3 regions of the Arthrobacter sp. NPDC057009 genome follow, and region 1 is predicted to be linked to each of the others. Evidence: riboswitches for the same ligand, from Rfam matches in the RefSeq annotation. Region 1 holds a riboswitch; each other region holds the start of a gene.

Evidence for each region. Region 1 has a riboswitch for thiamine pyrophosphate ahead of thiO (glycine oxidase ThiO). Riboswitches for the same ligand answer to the same signal wherever they lie in the genome.
Region 2: another riboswitch for thiamine pyrophosphate. It lies ahead of ACFTR6_RS15270 (ECF transporter S component); the one in region 1 lies ahead of thiO (glycine oxidase ThiO).
Region 3: another riboswitch for thiamine pyrophosphate. It lies ahead of thiC (phosphomethylpyrimidine synthase ThiC); the one in region 1 lies ahead of thiO (glycine oxidase ThiO).

Annotation. Positions count from the first base shown of each region.
Region 1 is NZ_JBHUSB010000001.1:423,179-429,716, reverse strand. It holds gene ACFTR6_RS01975 (RNB domain-containing ribonuclease) at 1-495, opposite strand, end outside; gene ACFTR6_RS01970 (ferritin-like fold-containing protein) at 537-1,223, shown strand; gene thiE (thiamine phosphate synthase) at 1,239-1,940, opposite strand; TPP riboswitch at 1,968-2,089, shown strand; gene thiO (glycine oxidase ThiO) at 2,080-3,381, shown strand; gene thiS (sulfur carrier protein ThiS) at 3,416-3,652, shown strand; gene ACFTR6_RS01950 (thiazole synthase) at 3,658-4,455, shown strand; gene ACFTR6_RS01945 (4a-hydroxytetrahydrobiopterin dehydratase) at 4,519-5,220, shown strand; gene ACFTR6_RS01940 (hypothetical protein) at 5,217-5,519, opposite strand; gene ACFTR6_RS01935 (DUF3107 domain-containing protein) at 5,528-5,752, opposite strand; gene ACFTR6_RS01930 (TetR/AcrR family transcriptional regulator) at 5,809-6,477, opposite strand.
Region 2 is NZ_JBHUSB010000014.1:88,671-95,208, reverse strand. It holds gene mnhG (monovalent cation/H(+) antiporter subunit G) at 1-342, shown strand, start outside; gene ACFTR6_RS15285 (hypothetical protein) at 412-2,403, opposite strand; gene ACFTR6_RS15280 (DUF4235 domain-containing protein) at 2,668-2,931, opposite strand; gene ACFTR6_RS15275 (heme-degrading domain-containing protein) at 2,989-3,540, opposite strand; TPP riboswitch at 3,660-3,803, shown strand; gene ACFTR6_RS15270 (ECF transporter S component) at 3,876-4,496, shown strand; gene ACFTR6_RS15265 (ABC transporter ATP-binding protein) at 4,496-6,154, shown strand; gene ACFTR6_RS15260 (energy-coupling factor transporter transmembrane protein EcfT) at 6,151-6,538, shown strand, end outside.
Region 3 is NZ_JBHUSB010000001.1:81,275-87,812, forward strand. It holds gene ACFTR6_RS00425 (hypothetical protein) at 1-149, opposite strand, end outside; gene ACFTR6_RS00430 (VOC family protein) at 324-1,199, opposite strand; gene ACFTR6_RS00435 (amidohydrolase family protein) at 1,310-2,398, opposite strand; TPP riboswitch at 2,475-2,582, shown strand; gene thiC (phosphomethylpyrimidine synthase ThiC) at 2,578-4,404, shown strand; gene ACFTR6_RS00445 (alpha/beta hydrolase) at 4,485-5,222, opposite strand; gene ffh (signal recognition particle protein) at 5,279-6,538, opposite strand, start outside.

The sequences.
Region 1 (6,538 bases):
AGCCCGGCGCACCAGCACGGACACCACCTCAGCGGCGGCGTCGAGCTCGAACTCCCAGACGAAGGCGGAGCACAGCTGCCCGGCCAACAGGCTGCCCGCGTTCTCGCTGATGACCTCCGGATGCAGCGGGATCCGGCCGTCCGGCGCATAGAACGTCTGCCCGCGGCGCCGGGTCTCGGCGTCGAGCGCGCCGCCGGGCTGCACGAAGGACGGAACGTCGGCGATGGCGTAAAGGATCCGGTAGCCGTCACCTAGCCGTTCGATGAAGAGCGCCTGGTCAAGGTCGGTGGACGACGGCGGGTCGATGGTCAGGAACTCCACGCCGGTCAGGTCCAGGGCCGGGAATTCGCGGTCGGCGACGGCGGCTTCGGCCTCCTTGAGCACGTCCTCGGGGAATTCGCCCGGGAGCTCGAGTTCCGTCCGCAGCGCGCTCAGGGCATCGGCGAGCGCGTTGGTCTGCTCGTGGACGCTGGGCGACAGCCGATGATGTGACACGAAAATCAGGTTAGCCCGAATTGCGCCGTTAGTCTTGGATTATGGGCACATCCTCGGCTGGCACCGCTCGCTACGACCGCTTCGTCGCGGACCTGTTCGGTGTGATGGCGTACGGCGAACTGTCCGCGTTTGAACGGCTGTCCTCCGACGCCCGTTACTCGCCCACGCTCCACGACAGGGCCGTGCTCGGCCGGATCGCCGTCATTGAATTCCAGCATTACGAGCTGGTGAGCGCCAAGCTGGCGGAGATGGGCGTCGACGTCGAACATGCGATGCTGCCGTTCCAGTCCGCCGTGGACCACTTCCACGAACGGACCCGCCCGGCGGACTGGTACGAGTCCCTGATGAAGGCGTACGTGGTGGACACCGTTTCCGCTGATTTCTACCAGGCCGTGGCGCGGTTCGTGGACGCCGGAACCCGTGAGGTGATCCAGCAGATCCAGTCGTCCGAGGAGGCCACGGCGGTGCTCCGGGAGCGGCTCAGGGGAGCCCTGGCCGATGATCCCCGGCTGGCATCCAGGCTGGCGCTGTGGGGCCGCCGCCTGCTCGGCGAAGCCATCACCCAGGCCCAGCGTGTGGGCCACGAGCACGCCTTCCTCAGCGAACTGTTCGTCGAGGCGGAACCCGGCGCCACGGACGCCAGCGCCCGCGAACAGGTGCGGGGCATCACGGCCGAAGTCGCGGAAAACCATTCCCGCCGGATGGTCCAGCTGGGCCTGAGCGGGTAGCTTGCCGGGTTACCGCTAGATGACGGCTGCGGGGGACGTCGCTTCGAGGGCGTCGAGCAGTTCCGCCGCTGCGGCCGCCGGGTCCGGCGCCTCGGTGATGGCACGGACGACGACAATTCTGCTGGCTCCGGCCGCCAGGACCTGCTCCACGTTCGTGCGGTCGATCCCGCCGATCGCGAACCAGGGCAGCAGCAGTCCCCCCACAATTTCCTCGTTCACGGTGCGGACAGCCTTCGCCGCGTAGCTCACCAGATCGAGCCCGACGGCGGCGCGCCCGGGTTTGGTGGGGGTGGCCCAGAGCGGGCCCACGCAGAAATAGTCCAGGCCGCCGCGTCCGTGGGCGGCGACGATGGCGGCATCCACCTGCTCCGTGCTGTGGGTGGAGAGCCCGATCACGGTTGCATCGTGCAGCAGCTTCCGGGCAGCGCGCAGCGGCAGGTCCTTCTGGCCGATGTGGAACACCGGGGCGCCGGCGATGGATGCGATGTCGGCGCGGTCGTTCACGGCCCAGAGCCGGCCGTGCCGGCGGGCGGCGGCGTGGACGATTTCCAGCAGCTCGAGCTCCTCGGCCGCCTCAATGCTCTTGTCCCGCAGCTGGATGATGTCAACGCCGCCGGCAAACGCCGCGTCCACGAAGTCCGCAAAGTCCCCGCGGTCCTTGCGGGCATCGGTGCAGAGGTAGAGGCGGGCGGCGGTGTGGGCAGAGTGCTCGGTCATGGCAACCACCTTAGTTCCTCTAAACTGGGCAGGTACCGCGGGAGCCCGTTGCCGATGTCATAAAAGGCGCAGGGCTGAGAGGGCGTCAGAGCCGACCGCTTGACCTGATCCGGTTAGTACCGGCGTAGGGAAGGAAAACATGAATCCCGAAACCAGCGGCAAGGATTGTGCCGCGACGCGTCTCGAGGCAGACGTGGCCGTCATTGGCGGGGGCGTGGTGGGCCACGGAATCGCCTGGGAGGCGCGGCGTTCCGGCCGGTCGGTGGTGCTCATCGATGAAGCCCCCGGCAGCGGCGCCAGCTGGGCGGCGGCCGGCATGCTCGCCCCGGTCAGTGAACTGCATTACCAGGAGGAAGGGCTCCTGGAGCTGATGCTGGAGTCCTCGGCCAGATGGCCGGAGTTTGCCGCCACCCTCACCACCGGCGAGGACGCCGGTTATCTCACGACGCCGACCCTTGCGCTGGGTGCGGATCCCGCCGACCGGCGCGCGCTGATGGACCTGCGGGACGTGCAGCGGGCGCACGGCCTGGAAGTGGAACCGCTGACCATCCGCGAAGCGCGTTCCCGCGAGCCGCTGCTCAGCCCCGGAATTTCCTGCGCCCTTGATATCCCGGCAGACCACCAGGTGGACCCGCGCAAGCTGGTCAGGGCCCTGGCCGCAGAGCTGGCCAGCCAAGACCAGGAGATTGCGGGCCAGGGGATTGCGGCAGCACAGGGATTCGCCGTGTGGGAGCAGGCCACTGGCCTGCTCTGGGATGGTGGACGCGTCTGCGGCGTCCGGCTGGCGGGCGGCGGCTCTGTCAGGGCGGCCGAGACGGTGGTGGCCAACGGCCTTGCCGCCGCACAGCTGCAGAACCTGCCGGAAGGCCTCCATCTGCCGCTGCGGCCCGTCCACGGAGACATCCTCAGGCTTCGGGTCCCGGCGCACCTGCAGCCCCTGCTCACCGCAACAGTCAGGGGCATGGTGCGGGGCGTTCCGGTGTACATCGTGCCCCGCCAGGACGGCACGGTGGTGATCGGCGCCACCCAGCGCGAGGACGGCGTGCCGGGCACCAGCGCCGGCGGCGTCTACCAGCTGCTGCGTGACGCGCAGGCCCTGCTTCCCGCCGTCGCCGAGCTGGAGCTGCTCGAGGCCACCGCCCGGGCACGGCCCGGCACACCTGACAACGCACCCCTGCTGGGCCGCGTACCGGCATGCGGCCCCGCAGGCGGGCGGGATGCCGGTACGGACGTGGCGGGCCTCATCGTTGCCACCGGCTTCTTCCGCCACGGGGTCCTGCTGACCCCGGCCGCCGCGGCGATCTGCCGCCAGCTCATGGACGGCATTACCGATCGGCGCTGGGCCGCGTTCCGGCCGGCCCGGTTTTCCCCCGGGCTCCCCGACCCGCTGGGAGTTGCTGCCCCGCTGGGAGCTTTCACCCATTGCCACACTCCCGCATGACGCACGTCACATTTGACCCGAATAAGGAATCAGCATGAACATCACTTTGAACGGTATTGAACAGGAAGTAGGCGAGGGCGCCTCGGTCACCACACTCGTCAGCCAGGTCACAGGTCGCCGCCTGTCCGCCACCGGGCAGGCCGCCGACGGGCAGCGGCTGGGCGTTGCGGTGGCCCGCAACTCGGCCGTGGTGCCGCGCAGCCAGTGGCACAGCACCGCCCTCGCCGAGGGCGACGAGATCGAACTCGTCACGGCAGTCCAAGGAGGATGAGCACGATGGCAGAAACATTGACTGAAACAGCAGCAGACAGCCTGGTCATTGACGGGGTGGAGCTGACCTCCCGGCTCATCATGGGCACCGGCGGCGCTCCGAGCCTGGACGGTCTGGGCACGGCGCTGGTGGCCTCCGGCACCCAGCTGACCACGGTTGCGATGCGGCGGTATTCGCCGGCCGAGACCGGCTCGCTCTTCCAGCTGCTGGTGGACCACGACATCCGCGTCCTCCCCAACACGGCCGGCTGCTTCACGGCCCGCGACGCCGTCATGACGGCCGAGCTGGCACGCGAAGCGCTGGAGACCGACTGGGTCAAGCTCGAGGTCATTGCGGACGAGCACACGCTGCTGCCGGACGCGGTGGAGCTCGTGGAGGCCACCGAGCAGCTGGTCAACCGCGGCTTCAAGGTCTTCGCCTACACCAACGACGACCCCGTCCTCGCGCTCCGGCTCGAAAACCTGGGAGCCTCGGCGGTCATGCCGCTGGGAGCCCCGATCGGTACCGGCCTGGGCATCCTCAACCCGCACAACATCGAGCTGATCGTGTCCCGGGCATCCGTTCCCGTGGTCCTGGACGCAGGGATCGGCACGGCCTCGGACGCGGCACTGGCGATGGAACTCGGCTGCGACGCCGTCCTGCTGGCCACCGCCGTCACCCGTGCACAGAACCCCGCGGTGATGGCCGAGGCCTTCAAACACGCCGTCATCGCCGGTAGGCTGGCGCGTGCGGGCGGGCGGATCCCGCGCCGTGAGCATGCCCTGGCGTCGTCGGCCATGGAGGGCCGGGCGGAGTTCCTCTAAGCCCCGCCACTCTTTCCCGGCGGACGCGCGGCAGGCTCAACAGGCACTTCCAAGGAGCCAGCCGTGGCCGCCAGGGACGACATCCTCACCCGACCCCAGATCGACGAAGCGCTCGCCGGCCTGCCGGACTGGCGTTACCGGCTGGGCGGCCTGGTCACCGTCTATAAAACGCCGACGTCGGCCGCCGCGCTTGAGCTGATCTCTGCCGTCGGGCGTGTGGCGGAGGATATGGACCACCATCCGGACCTGGACTGGCGGTACAACCGCGTGTTCATCCGGTTCAGCTCCCACGACGCCGGGGGCGAAGTAACCCCGCGGGATACCGGAGCTGCCGCCTCGGTCAGCGCTGCCGCGGCGGCGGCGGGCGCCGAGGCCCAGCCGGGCCTGTACCGGTCGGTGGACATCGGCATCGACACGGCTGACGCGGCGGAGATCTCCGAGGTCTGGCGCGTCGCGCTCGGTTACCGGAAGGGACGCTTCGGGGACCTGGTGGACCCGTACGGCCGCGGCCCCGGCGTGTGGTTCCAGGAGACCCGGACCCCCAACGACAACCGCCTGCACCTGGACGTCCACCGCTCGAAGGCGGAGTCGGCACCCGTCCTGGACAAGACGGCAGCAACCGGGGCCTTAATGAACAGTGACCACGCACCCGGTTGGGTGGTGGTCACTGATGCCCAGGGGAACCGGCTTTGCCTGTGCACCGAGGAAGGACAGGGGCCGGACCTGGGTGAGGCAGAGCCTGCCGGATCTGAAAGCGGCGGCTAGATTTTCAGCGCTGCCGTCAGCCGCCGGGTATCCTGCTTGGCGCGCTCACGGCCGAGAAAGGCTGCCACTGCCAGGGCGGCGGCGGCCCCGGCCACCATGGGAACCACCCACGGCATCCACGTCAGCCCGGGCTGGTAGCCCAGGCCCGCCCAGATGCAGATGATCCAGGCGAGCATGCCCACCGCCACGGCCGTACCCGCCGGCAGGAGGATGCCGTACTTGGTGTGGCGCCTGTCGTTGGCCCAGACGATGAAGCCGGTTGCGGCAGTCACCAGGACCACGATCGCGAGGGACAGCACGGCGGGGCCTACAGGGCGCCGAAACCGACCCGGCGGACTTCCTCTGCGCCGATTTCGACGTAGCCGAGGACATTGGCCGGGACGATGATCTGGCGGCCCTTCTCGTCGTTCAGGCGGAGCTCGCTGCCCTTGGCAATGGCTTCGGCCACGACTTTGGCCACAGCGTCAGCATCCTGAGCCGATTCCAGCACAATTTCACGGCCGACGTTCTGAATGCCGATCTTTACTTCCACAGCGGGGCCTCCCAGCCAGTCAAGGTTGAAATTTCAAAGGTAGTTTCAGTTGTAGTCTAGGTCTCTTTGGGGAAGCGAGAGATTCCGCGCCAAGCTAAACGGTAAATCAGGTCGCTGGCCACATCGATGTTCAGGTTCCCGTCGGTTTCGAGCCAGTAGCGGGCGCTGACCTGGGCCATGCCTGCAAGGCCGCGTCCCAGCAGCTGGGCCTCCAGCAGCGGCAGCTTGGTGTCCTCGGCGATGACCCGGGCAATGGCTTCAGCGAAGGTCTTGTTGAAGGTCTCCAGGCGCGAGCTGACGTCGGCGTCGTTGATGAGGTCGGATTCGAACACCAGCCGGTGGGCCTGGTCGTCGCTGTCTATGAAGCTGAAGTAGGCGCGCATGACGGCCTTCACGCGCTCTTTGTTGTCCGTGGTGGAGTTCATGGCCCCGAGCATCAGCGCGGTCAGCGCCTCGAGGTGGCTGTCCAGCAGGGCAAGGTAAAGCTCCCGCTTCGACGGGAAGTGCTGGTAGAGCACAGGCTTGCTGACGTGGGCCGTCTCCGCGATCTCGTCCATCGCGGCACCGTGGTAGCCATTGGCGACGAAAACCTCCTGGGCGGCGGCCAGCAGCTGGGCCCGGCGTTCATCGCGCGGCAGCCTGGCGGAACGCTGGCCGGCGGGGCGGGCCTGGCCGGCATTGGATTGCGCGGCCTGAGTTCGATCAACCGGTGCATGATGAACCACTGTTGGCCTTCTTTCCTTTGCAGTTAACTTCACTTTACCCGGGGGTAATATGACCGCGCGG
Region 2 (6,538 bases), on a different contig from region 1:
CTGATGTCCCTCGCCGCCGCGATCGGCCTGCTGCGCTTTCCCGACCTCATGAGCCGCATGCACGCGGCCACCAAGCCGCAGGTGCTGGGGCTGTTCCTGCTGCTCGCCGCGGTGGGGCTGCAGCTGCGGACCTGGTGGGTGTGGCCGGTGCTGCTCGTGGCCTGGATCTTCCAGCTGCTCACGGTGCCCGTCTCGGCCCACATGGTTGGCCGTGCCGGCTACCGCACCAAGCACCTCCACAAGGAGCTGCTCAGCACCGACGAGCTGGAGGCCGTGGTGCTCAAGGCCGCCAAGGCGGCCCGGAAGTCGGACACGGACGACGGCGGCAGCCGCACCGATTAACCCTTAACACGCCGGGGCCCTGTCTGCTGTTGCAGGCAGGGCCCCGGTTGTGTGGTGCGGGTGGTTGGGTTAGCGGGTGGCGACTGTTCCGGTTGCGGTACCACCGCGGCTGGATTGGACCAGGACGCTGGTGATCTGGTGGTCCCTGAGCCCTGGCTTGGCCCGGTAGGACCAGTTGCCGAGGGTGTCGGCCTGGGCGGTGCCGATCTTGGTGCCTTGGTAGCCGGGTGTGTTGTCGTAGATGACCACGGTGGTGGCCGGGATCAGGACGGCGGTGTTGCCTGCCAGGGTTGAGGTGCCGGTGATCCGCAGTTCAGTGCCGAGGCGGTGGCGGGAGCCGGCGACCGTGACGGTGTCGGTCTGGACGGTGAGGTCCACGGTGGCAGGGGCGCTGCCGATGCCGTTGGCGTCCGTGACGATCAGCTGGAGCTTGATTGGGTCGTTGGCCGGGGCGGTCAGGGGTGCGGTGTCGGTGCTCTTGGCGTAGTAGGGGACGGTGATGGTGGGTTTGGCGGCGGTGTCGCTGGAGAAGGTGACGGTGGGTCCGCTGACCTGGGTCCATTTGTAGCTGGCGGCGCCGGTGGAGGTGCTGCCGTCGAGCTGGACGGTTCCGCCGCGGGTGACGGTGGTGGTTGCCGCGGTGGCCACGGCGGTGGTTTCCTGGGGTTCGCCGGGGGCGGGGCCGCTGCCGGTGTCGACGATGGGGCCGGGGTCCGGGGCGGGGTTGAGCGGGTCGAGTCCGGCCGGGGACGCTGCGCCGCCGGAGATTGTGACGGGCAGGGAGGCGGTGCCGCCTTCTGCTGTCTTGACCGTGACGGTGGCCGGGGGTGCCTGCACGGCGAAGGACTTTTCGGCTGCTGTGCCCTCGGTGGCGGGTGCTTCGAGGGTTCCGAGGCCGTTGACGGTCAGCGGGTAGCCGACGGTGGAGACCGCGCCGACGGTCAGGTTGGTTCCGTCGTAGAGGGCCTTGGTGATCATGACGCCGCTGGGCTTGGTGACGGTGATCTGGCTGCTGCTGGCGGGTTTGTCGCCGATGTTGGTGACTTTGACGGTGCTGGGCGCGGTTCCGGTGAACTGGATGCGGGCGTAGTAGCGGCCGGTGTCGGGGTCGCTGAGCATGGGGGTGGTGTCGAAAGTTCCGTCCTGGCCGTCGACCTGGAGCTGGGCGCCGTTGCCGCTGCTGGCAAACACGTCGATCATGGTCCCGTTCAGGACGGCGCTGTCGCCGTTGACGCCCTGGTTGGTGGAGATTTTGCCCATCAGGGAGAACTGGTCTGTTTCCAGGGCCAGGCCGCCGCCGGTGAGGGAGAACTTGTTGTAGTTGAAGGGGCTGCCGGTGACGGTGTGGTCCTGGGCGGGGTCGCCGAGGTAGCCGTCGGGTGCTGCGGGGGCGGTGGCCGGGTCCCATTTGAGGAACGGGCCGATGTTGCTTTTCAGGGCGGTGGTGAAGTTGCCGATGGCCGGGGAGATGTCTTCGACGAGTTTGCCGTCGCCGGCATCGTCGGTGTCGATGGTCATGGTGCCGTAGGGGTGCTGGAACGTCAGGGTGGTGTTCGCGGGTGCGCCCTTGACGACGACGCGCTGGCGGCCGAAGACGACCTGGTCGCCCTGGGTGACGGTGTTGGCGAACGCGGCTTCGAGGCCGAGGACCAGGACGGCGCGGCCGCCGCCGGGAAGGTCCAGTTCGGATCCGGCAAGCATGTAGAACGCCTCGTCGGGGAAGTTGTCCGGGAAGGAGATGGGGGCGGTTTCGTCCGGGATGTCCCCTGGCAGGAAGCCGCAGAGCGGGTTTTCCCCGTTGAGGCAGAGCTCGAGGCGGGTCTTGTTGCTGTCCTCGTACCAAGACGGGAAGCCGTATTCGGTGTTGACGGGTCCGACGGCGGTCAGCCCGCCGGAGTTTGTCTGGGTCACCTCGGTGGCGGCCAGTGAGGTGCCGGCACCCGTGGCTGCGAGCAGCAGGGCGGTCGCGGCCGCGATTCCGCGGCGCCGGGACGCGGGGCGCGGGGCCAGATGTCGCGGTGCCAGCCGCTGGGCCGACAGGAAATGCGGTGTGGATACCATTTTGTCTCCTCAGAAAGACGCTGATGGCATCCACTAAAAACAGCGGTGGTTGGAAAAACGTTCGGCTTCCAGCTTGGAAAAACCTTGAGAATCAAGACTTTCTCAAGCGGAGTGGGGGACCAGGTTGCCCTGCCTAAGGACTGCAGGACGGCCCGGGGCCCGGCCATGCCCCGGGAAGGGACTCCCGGCAACCCACCCGATGTTGGGGGGGCCGGGCACCGAACCGGGGCCGGCGGCCCTGTGCAGTCCTGCCGGCGCGGCGGCCTAGACGATGTCCTGGCTCTTGGCGAAGCGGGTGATGGCCCGCTGCGTGCCGCGGTTGGCCAGGACCTGGATCACGGCGCTCACGGACGCGGAGACGAGGGCGAACGTCAGGGCAGTGCGCAGCGTGGTGGGGACGTCATCCTTGTCGCCCTTGGGGGGCTTCTTTCCCGTGACCTTTTCCCAGATGGTATCGACGGCCTTGGTGCCGGCGAAGCCCGCCAGCAGGCTGATGCCGGTGCCAAGCAGTTTGATGAAGAAACTCATTCCGGAACTCCTCGCGAGATGAACACTGGTCTTTCCCTAGCCTATCGGCATGAAGCGTCAGCCCAGCCGCATGGAACGGTGGATTTCCCGCAGCGCCTCCACCACGAGGCGGTGATCGGCCACCTGCGGCAGGCCGGACACCGTGACCACGGCCACCGCACCCACATCCCGCACATAGACGGGAAAGGCTCCGCCGTGGGCGGCGTAGGTGGACTGGTCGAACCAGGCGTTGTCCTCGATCCGTCCGCCGCCGGCCCTGCCCCGCAGGCCCACCAGCAGCGACGGCTCCTCGTAGCGCAGGGCAGTCCGCTGCTTGGCCCGCACCCAGCCCTCGTTGTCCGGGGTGGCACCCTCGAGCGCCACATGGAAGAGGACCTGTTCGCCCTTGGTGATGTCGATGGCGATGGGCAGGTTCTCTTCCTTGCCGCGCTCCACCAGTTCCAGGCCGAGCGCCAGGGCATCGTCCTTGGTGAACCGGGGAAACTGCAGTTCGGCGATCTCACCCTCGATCTGGCCGATCATGGCTGCCAGGGATTCCGCCGGCTGTTCCTCGGCGGAGTCGGGGTCAAAGGCGGGCAGGGCAGCGGCGCCGGAGTCCTGTTGCGTCATGGCCCCAATGTACTCCGCGGGGCCGTCCCGGCGGCGCAGGGAACCTCCCGGATTGTGACGGCGGCCCCGGGATTCCGGGGACGCCGGGGTGTAAACTGAACCAGCCCACAAGGGCAGATTTATCACGACAGGGGAGCGCCGACGTCGGGATGCAAAGGCAGCAGCCAGCGCAACCGCGGATGGGCGCTGAGAGTGCGGACCGCCGCAGACCCTCGAACCTGATCCGGCTAGTACCGGCGCAAGGGAGTCGAGTTCTCAGAGTGCCCGGCAGCAGATGGCCCAGCCACCGGCAGCCGGGGTAACGCTTTCCCCTCCTGTTCCTCAGGAGGACCATCATGACAACTGCAGCAATCAAGAAGACCGGCTACAACTGGCGCGTGGCCGACATCGTGGTGGCGGCGCTCATCGCCGTCGCCGGAGGCGTGATCTTCTGGGCCTGGTCCCAGGGCGCCAACGTCATCTCCACTCCCGTGAACGCCGTCTACCCGCCCCTGACCGGCCTGTACGCCGGCGGCTGGATGATCCCGGCGGTCCTGGGCATGCTCATCATCCGCAAGCCCGGCGCGGCCCTGTTCTGCGAAACGGTGGCGGCCACCGGCGAACTCCTGATGGGCTCGCAGTACGGCACCACGGTGCTGATCTCCGGCCTCCTGCAGGGCCTGGGCGCGGAACTCGTGTTCGCCGCCTTCCGGTACAAGAAGTTCAACCTCCCTGTTGCGCTCCTCGCCGGAGCCGGCGCCGGGCTGTTCTGCGGCCTCAACGACTCGTTCGCGCCGTGGGGCTGGAACATCGCGTACGCCGCAGGTGACAAGTTCGCGTACATCGTGTTCTGCGCCATCTCCGGCGCGGTCATCGCAGGCGCCCTGTCCTGGATCGCCACCCGCGGCCTGGCCAAGACCGGCGTGCTGAGCTCCTTCGCTTCCCGCAAGGCAGCCACGGAGCCCGTCTTCAACTGATGCCCGCTTCCCACGACGGCGGCGTCCGCCCCGCCGCGGTACATGCCCGCGGCTGGGGCTGGCGCCACGCCGGCCGCACCAAACCCGCCGTCCAGGCGCTCGACCTGGACATCCGCCCCGGTGAGCGTGTCCTGCTGCTTGGCCCTTCCGGGGCCGGCAAGTCCACGCTGCTCCATGCCCTTGCCGGTGTGCTGGGGGACAGTGACGCGGACGGCTCTTCCGACGGCGCCGACGGCGCGGCGGACCAGGACGACGCCGACGAGAGCGGCGAGCTGCTCATCGACGGCGCGCCCCCGCGCGCGCAGCGCGGCCGGGCCGGACTCATGCAGCAGGACCCGGAAACCCAGGTGGTGCTCTCCCGGCTCGGCGACGACGTCGCCTTCGGCGCCGAAAACCTCTCGGTGCCCCGCGATGAAATCTGGCGCCGGGTGCATGAGGCGCTGGACGACGTCGGACTGTCCCACCTGCCGCTGAACCACCCGACGTCGGCCCTGTCCGGCGGGCAGAAGCAGCGACTGGCGCTCGCCGGCATCCTGGCCATGCGCCCGGGACTGATCCTGCTGGACGAACCGACCGCGAACCTCGACCCGGCGGGCGTCCTGGAGGTCCGGGACGCGGTGGGCCGCTGCCTCGACAAGACCGGCGCCACCCTGGTGGTGGTGGAGCACCGGGTCGCCGCGTGGAAAGACCTGGTGGACCGGATCGTGGTCCTGCAGCCGGGCTCCGCCGCGAACGGTGCAGTGCTGATCGACGGGACTCCGGACGAGGTCCTCGAACAGGCGCGGGGGATGCTCACCGCTGCCGGCGTCTGGGTCCCGGGCTACGTTCCGGAAACCCGGCGCCGCTTGGCCAGGATTGTCCCGCCGTCCTCCGCTGGGAACATTCCCGGCATTGACGGCGGCCAGATTAACGCCGGTCAGCTGCTGCTGGCCGCGGAAAAGCTCGCGGTGTCCAGGGAACGGCCCCGCCGCCGTGGCTTCCGTTCCCTGCCGCCGGTGCCGGTCCTGCAGGACGTCACGGCACAGGTCCGGGCCGGCGAGGCGCTGACCGTGACGGGCCCCAATGGCGCCGGCAAATCCACCTTCGCACTGACCCTGGCCGGGCTATTGCCGCCGGTGGACGGAATGGTTTCCGCTACGGTTGAGCTGAGCGGCGGCGCCGGCATTGACCCCTACAAATGGAAGGCCAACCAGCTGATCTCCCGGATCGGCACGGTGTTCCAGGAACCCGAGCACCAGTTCGTCACCGGCCGCGTCCTGGACGAGCTGCAGTTCGGGCCGCGCCATCTGGGCCACGGGGAAGAGCGCGTCGACGAGCTGCTGGAACGTCTGCGCCTCACCCATCTGGTGGACGCCAACCCGTACACCCTGTCCGGCGGGGAAAAGCGGCGGCTGTCCGTGGCCACCGTCCTGGCGGCGCATCCGCAGGTGCTGGTCCTGGACGAGCCCACCTTCGGCCAGGATGCCAACACCTGGGCGGAGCTCGCCTCGTTCCTGTCCGAACTCCTCGACGCCGGCACGGCCGTGGTGTCCGTGACCCACGACGAGGAGTTCACCCATGTCCTCGGCGGCACTGAGCTGCGGCTGGGCTCCGGCGACCGGCCCGAGCCGGGACCCGCGGGGTCCAGCCCGGCGAGATCGGAACAGGCGGCGACATGAGGGAAGTACTGACACTCGCCGGAAACCAGGCCGTGCTGACGCGCGCCAATCCGCTGGCCAAATTCGCTGCGGTCTTCCTCATCACCCTGGCGCTGGCGCTTTCCATTGACTGGATGTCCGCCTCGGTGGCCCTCGTGTGCGAACTGCTGGTGTTTCCTCTGGCCGGCCTGACATTTTCACTGCTGTGGCAGCGCGGCTGGCCGTTGATCCTTGCGGCCGCAGTGGGCGGCTGGAGCACCTCCATCCTGGCGCCGGACAGCGGAAGGATACTGCTCGACGTCGGCCTTTGGTCCATGAGCGAAGGTTCCCTGCAGCTGGGGCTGGGTTTCCTGCTGCGGGGCCTGGCCATCGCCCTGCCCGCGGTGCTGCTCATGAGCTGCACGG
Region 3 (6,538 bases), 340 kb from region 1:
GCGCCGGCGAGGTCGCCGAGCTGTTCGATCTCAAAATCACTGATGCCAATGATTCGGATGCCGTCTCCGGCAGCAGCGCCGCCTTCCAGCGCCTCTGCCCGCTTGAGGGCATCATTGTGGGTGGCGACAAACACTTCGGTGAAGCCCATGGATTCGTCCTCATTCCGTCGGCGGTGCATGCCCGGCGGCTGCCGCGCCGGGGCCCTTCGAATGTCAGCCTAACCCAACCGGGTGCACCGGACTCAGCGAACCCTATTTTCGAACAGCGGCGTTCATCGAACGGCGGCGTTTACCAAACGGCAACGCTTATCGGACAGCGGCCCTTACTTAACAGCGACGCGGAGCCGGTTCCGCCACGGATCCTCGAAGCGGAGCTCGGCGCCCGTGTGGTGCGATTCGACGCCGGCGACCTTGAGGCGGTCGGCAAGGGCGCCGACGTCGTTGCCCGAGGGGACCTCAATGAGGACCTCGCCGAGACCCAGGGTGTCGCGGCGCGGCCCGGCGCCGCGACTGTTCCAGACGTTCATGGCCATGTGGTGGTGGTAGCCGCCAGCTGACACAAAGAGCGCCTGGCCGTGCCAGCCCGCGGTCTTTTCGAATCCGAGGGTGCCGACATAGAAGTCGTGGGCGGACTGCACGTCGCCCACCTGCAGGTGGACGTGCCCCACCTCTGCTCCGGCGGCGCGCTGCCCCGTCACGGATTCCTGCGTGAGGTGGTCATGCAGGTACTTCTGCGGCGGCAGTGCCACGTTGTCCATGACAACGTTTTTGCCATCCCAGGACCAGGCTTCGCGCGGGCGGTCCCAGTAAAGTTCGATCCCGTTGCCTTCCGGATCGGTGAAATAGAACGCCTCACTCACCAGATGGTCGGCACTGCCCACGAAGGACTGCGGCTCGTACTGGGCCGCACTGGCAATGGTGGCGGCAAGGGAGGATCGGTCCTCGAACAGGAGCGCGGTGTGGAAGAGGCCGGCCTCGCCGCGGCCGGGGATATTGAGGCCCGGGGCGGGAGCGAGGTGCACCAGCGGCGTTTTCAGCCGGCCGAGGTAGAGGCCGCCGTCCTGCTCGGCAACGACGTCGAGGCCGAGGGCGCGCTGGTAGTAGTCGGTCATGAGCTTCATATCGCCCACCTTGAGCATGACGGTGCCCATGGCGAGGTCGGCAGGAAGCAAGTCCTGGCTGCTGTCTGCTGCTGTCATTGAATACTCCCGAAATGTCCGGACCGCCGGATTTCGGCAGCCTCTACATATCTAAATTACTTGAAGCTTCAATTTATTCCTAGTCCTCTTATTCCTAGTCCTCCCGGGTCCTATCCCGAGTGAACAGTCCTGCCCCGCAGAACCACGTGGCTGAGGTTCCGGATGGTCTCCGGCACGGCACGCGGATCTTCCCGGCAGAGCACAACGTCGGCGCCTGCCCCTTCGGCCACGCCCTCCGCTCCGAGCCAGCGGCGTGCACGCCAGCAGGCGGCGTCCAGAGCCGCTGCTGCCGGGAGCCCGGCGGCGTGGAGTTCAAGGATTTCGTCGGCGATGCGGCCGTGGCGGATCACGCTGCCGGCATCAGTTCCCGCATAAATTTCGACGCCGGCCTCATAGGCTTCCATGATCCGCTCCCGGCGGCGGGCCCAGAGTGAGCGCATGTGCTCGGCATACCGCGGGAACTTTGGCTCGGCCTGGGCCGCGATATCGGGGAAGGTGGCGATGTTGATGAGTGTGGGAACGATCGGCACCTGCTGCTCGGCGAAGCGGGGAATGTGCCTGGGCAGGAGCCCTGTGGCGTGTTCAATGCAGTCGATGCCGGCGTCCAGCATGTCATCCAGGGTGTCCTCGCCGAAGCAGTGGGCCGTGACCCTGGCGCCCTCGTCGTGGGCGGCCCGGACGGCGTCCCGCACGGCTGCGGCAGGGAATGACGGCGCGAGGTCGCCGGCGGTCCGGTCGATCCAGTCGCCCACCAGCTTGACCCAGCCGTCCCCCTCCCGTGCCTGTTTGCGCACGGCCTCCACGAGGCCTTCGGGTTCGACTTCGACGGCGAAGTTGCGAAGGTAGCGGCGGGACCTGGCGACATGTCGGCCGGCCCGGATGATCCGGGGCGCATCAGGCCGCTGCTGCAGCCAGCGCGTGTCGCTCACGGCACCGGCGTCGCGCACCAGCAGCGTTCCGGCGTTGCGGTCAGTTATCGCCTGCTCGTACGCCACGTCGTCGTCTACGGCACCCGCCGGGCCCAGCCCGATGTGGCAGTGGGCATCAACGAATCCGGGCAGGACCCAGCCATCCAGGACGGTGTCCGCCCGCCGGCTCGGCGGATTGAACGTCAGTTTCCCGTCAACGGCCCAGAGCCCGCGGCGTTCCTCATCCGCCGCAGTGAGCACGGGTCCGCTGAATTCGATGATGTGCGCCATGGTTCCAGCTTAATTGGCCGCCGCACCGGGCCCTTCACAGATGGACAGGGGCAATCGTGGCTGTGGTAGCTTCGTCTAACGACCACACGGGTGCCCTTGCAGGGGCTGAGATCAGGCTGACGCAGCCTGCGACCGTCGAACCTGTCCGGGTAATGCCGGCGAAGGAAGTGAGCAGTAAATTGAGCACCCAGAAATCACAGCTGAGCCCTGCCCAAAATGAATCAGCCCAGAATGAAAAAGCCCAGAATGACGCAGCCGTCACGCAGTCGCTGAAGTCCCATTCACTGGCTTACCTGGAAGGAGACGGGCTGCGGGTTCCGGTAACGGAAATCGCCCTGGAGCCCTCCCCCAACGGCGAGCAGAACGAGCCGCTGCGCGTTTACCGCACGGCCGGCCCCGGCAGCGACCCGGTGGTGGGCCTCGCCCCGTTCCGTGCGGAATGGATTGCGGCGCGCGAAGACACGGAGACCTATGACGGCCGCGAGCGGAACCTGCTCGACGACGGCAAGTCAGCCGTGCGCCGCGGCGCGGCTTCCGCCGAATGGAAGGGCGCCAGGCCGGTGCCCCGCCGTGCGGCTGAAGGCAGGACCGTGACGCAGATGCACTATGCGCGTCAGGGCACCATCACTCCCGAGATGCGCTTCGTGGCCCTCCGTGAGAACTGCGACGTTGAACTCGTCCGCAGCGAACTCGCCGCCGGACGGGCCATCATCCCCAGCAACATCAACCACCCTGAGTCCGAGCCCATGATCATCGGCAAGGCGTTCTTGGTGAAGATCAATGCCAACATCGGCAACTCGGCCGTTACCAGCTCCATCGCGGAAGAGGTGGACAAGCTGCAGTGGGCCACCCAGTGGGGTGCGGACACCGTGATGGACCTGTCCACCGGCGACGACATCCACACCACGCGCGAGTGGATCATCCGCAACTCCCCCGTGCCGATCGGCACGGTGCCGATCTACCAGGCGCTGGAAAAGGTCAACGGCGAGGCGAACGCGCTGACCTGGGAGATCTTCCGTGACACGGTCATCGAACAGTGCGAGCAGGGCGTGGACTACATGACCATCCACGCCGGCGTGCTGCTCCGGTACGTGCCCCTCACAGCGAACCGTGTGACCGGCATCGTCTCCCGCGGCGGTTCCATCATGGCTGGCTGGTGCCTTGCCCACCACCAGGAAAACTTCCTGTACACCCACTTTGACGAGCTCTGCGAGATCTTCGCGAAGTACGACGTCGCCTTCTCACTGGGTGACGGCCTGCGGCCGGGCGCGACGGCGGACGCCAACGACGCCGCGCAGTTCGCCGAACTGGACACCCTGGCTGAGCTGACCCAGCGCGCCTGGGAGTACGACGTGCAGGTCATGGTGGAGGGACCGGGCCACATCCCGTTCCACCTGGTGCGTGAGAATGTGGAGCGCCAGCAGGAGCTCTGTAAGGGTGCGCCCTTCTACACGCTGGGTCCGCTGGTCACCGATGTTGCCCCTGGCTACGACCACATCACCTCGGCCATCGGCGCCACGGAAATCGCCCGCTACGGCACGGCCATGCTGTGCTACGTCACCCCCAAGGAACACCTGGGCCTGCCCAACAAGGATGACGTGAAGACCGGGGTCATCACCTACAAGATCGCCGCCCACGCTGCCGACCTTGCCAAGGGCCACCCCGGCGCGCACGAACGCGACGATGCGCTGTCCAAGGCCCGGTTCGAGTTCCGGTGGCGCGACCAGTTCGCACTGTCGCTGGACCCGGTGACTGCCGAATCCTTCCACGACGAGACGCTGCCGGCGGAACCTGCCAAGACGGCGCACTTCTGTTCGATGTGCGGCCCCAAGTTCTGCTCCATGCGGATCAGCCAGGACATCCGGAATGAGTACGGCTCAGCCGAAGCGCAGGCCGCCCTCGCAGAGATGGCGGAGGGCATGCGCGAGAAGAGCGAGGAGTTCCTCGCCGCCGGCGGGAAGGTGTACCTGCCGGAGCTGCGGCTCCCCGAGTCAGCCCGCCAGTAACAGGCGTCCCTCACCATGTCCGGCTGGCATTGGGGGCCGGCCGGACGTGGGACGGAACGCTGAACGCGGGACGGGAAACGCTAGGAAGCCTGCGGCTGCTGCTGCCGCCGGCTGACGTCGGCGATGAATGACCTGATGTGGCGGTCACCTTCCGCTGAATCGTGGGGCCGGTGCCCTCCCGCAGCGATGCGGTGCACGGCACCGGTCTCGCGCAGGTAACCCGCGATTTCCTCGTACAACGGCTCCCAGCCGCCGGTGAGGACCAGGGTGGGAACACCCGGCACGATCTGCAGCGGGGCCTGCCACGGCGGCGCCTGCAGCCGCAGCCGCCTGGCAGCGCGTTTGGCCTCCGGGGTGCTGGGCTCCGGCGAATCCGCCGCGAAGGCACGGTGTAAAAACTCGCGTTCGTAATCGTCGTCGCCGAGCTGGTGCCGGACCTCGAACAGCGGTTCCATCAGGGCGCGATGGGCGGCAGTAGCCGGCAGTTCGGCGGTGAGCGACAGGCAGGCAGGCTCCACGAGCGTGAGCGAGAAGACCAGGTCGGGGCGTTCGACGGCGGCCATCATCGCAGCGATGGCGCCCTGTGCGTGCGCCACCACATGGCCCCCGGCGGCTCCGCGGCCGTCGTCGGCCAGGGAACGCAGCACGATGCGGGCGTCCTCGGCGAAGTCGGTTTCCAGCGGTTCCGCCTCGGCGTCAAAACCGTGCCGCCGCAGGAACAGGGCGTCGTACTGCAGGGCCATGCCGTGCTGGCGCGGCCACGCCGCGGAGCCGAAGTTTCCGGCTCCGTGGACGAACACTACCCGCTGCTTATACATGACCCAACCTTATGGCAGCGGTCCGACATCGGCGCCGGCCGACGTGACCGTGCGCCTTATTTGCCGCCCAGGAACTTGTCGAAGCCCTTGGGGAGGTTCAGCTGGGACGGGTCGAAGTCGCCGGACTGCTGGCCGAACGCAGCTCCGGTAGGCACTGCCTTGGCCCCGGCCGCCCGCCTTGCCTCGGCTTCGCGAAGCTCCTGCGCCGCCTTGGCAGGATTTCCGGAACGGGCCTTCTTCTTGGGGGCGTTCTTGCCGCCCTTGCGGGCACCGCCTGCCCCCATGCCCGGCATGCCCGGCATGCCCGGCATCCCGCCGCCCTGGGCCATCTTCTTCATCATCTTCTGCGCCTGGCCGAAGCGCTCCAGCAGCCCGTTGACTTCGGACACGTGCACGCCCGAGCCACGGGCGATGCGGGCCCGGCGGGAACCGTTGATGATCTTCGGAGCCAAACGCTCATGCGGCGTCATCGAGCGGACGATTGCCTCGACCCGGTCAATCTCGCGCTCGTCGAACTGCTCCAGCTGCTGCCTGATGTTCTGGGCACCGGGCATCATCATGAGCATCTTCTTCATGGAGCCCATTTTGCGGATCTGCTGCATCTGGGCGAGGAAGTCGTCCAGGGTGAAGTCTTCCTGGTCGGCGAACTTCTTCGCCATCCGGGCGGCTTCTTCCTTGTCCCAGGACTTTTCCGCCTGCTCAATCAGGGAGAGGACGTCGCCCATGTCCAGGATGCGCGAGGCCATCCGGTCCGGGTGGAACAGTTCAAAGTCGTCCAGGCTTTCACCGGTCGAGGCGAACATCACAGGCTTGCCGGTGACCGACGAAACGGACAGCGCGGCACCGCCGCGGGCATCGCCGTCGAGCTTTGACAGCACGATGCCGGTGAAATTCACGCCTTCATCGAAGGCCATGGCCGTGTTGACGGCGTCCTGGCCGATCATGGCGTCAATCACGAAGAGGACTTCGTTGGGCACGATGGCCCGCCGGATCTGGCGCGCCTGTTCCATCATGTCCGCGTCAACGCCGAGGCGTCCGGCGGTGTCAACGATGACGACGTCGTGCAGCTTCTGGCGTGCTTCCTCGACGCCGGCACGGGCGACGCCGACCGGATCGCCTGCCGGGTGCTCCAGCTCCGAGGTGGCGCCCGGGTGCGGTGCAAAGACGGGAACGCCGGCGCGCTGGCCCACGACCTGCAGCTGCGTCACGGCGTTGGGGCGCTGGAGGTCACAGGCGACGAGGATGGGGCTGTGGCCCTGGGCCTTCAGCCACTTGGCGAGCTTTCCGGCCAGGGTGGTCTTGCCGGCACCCTGGAG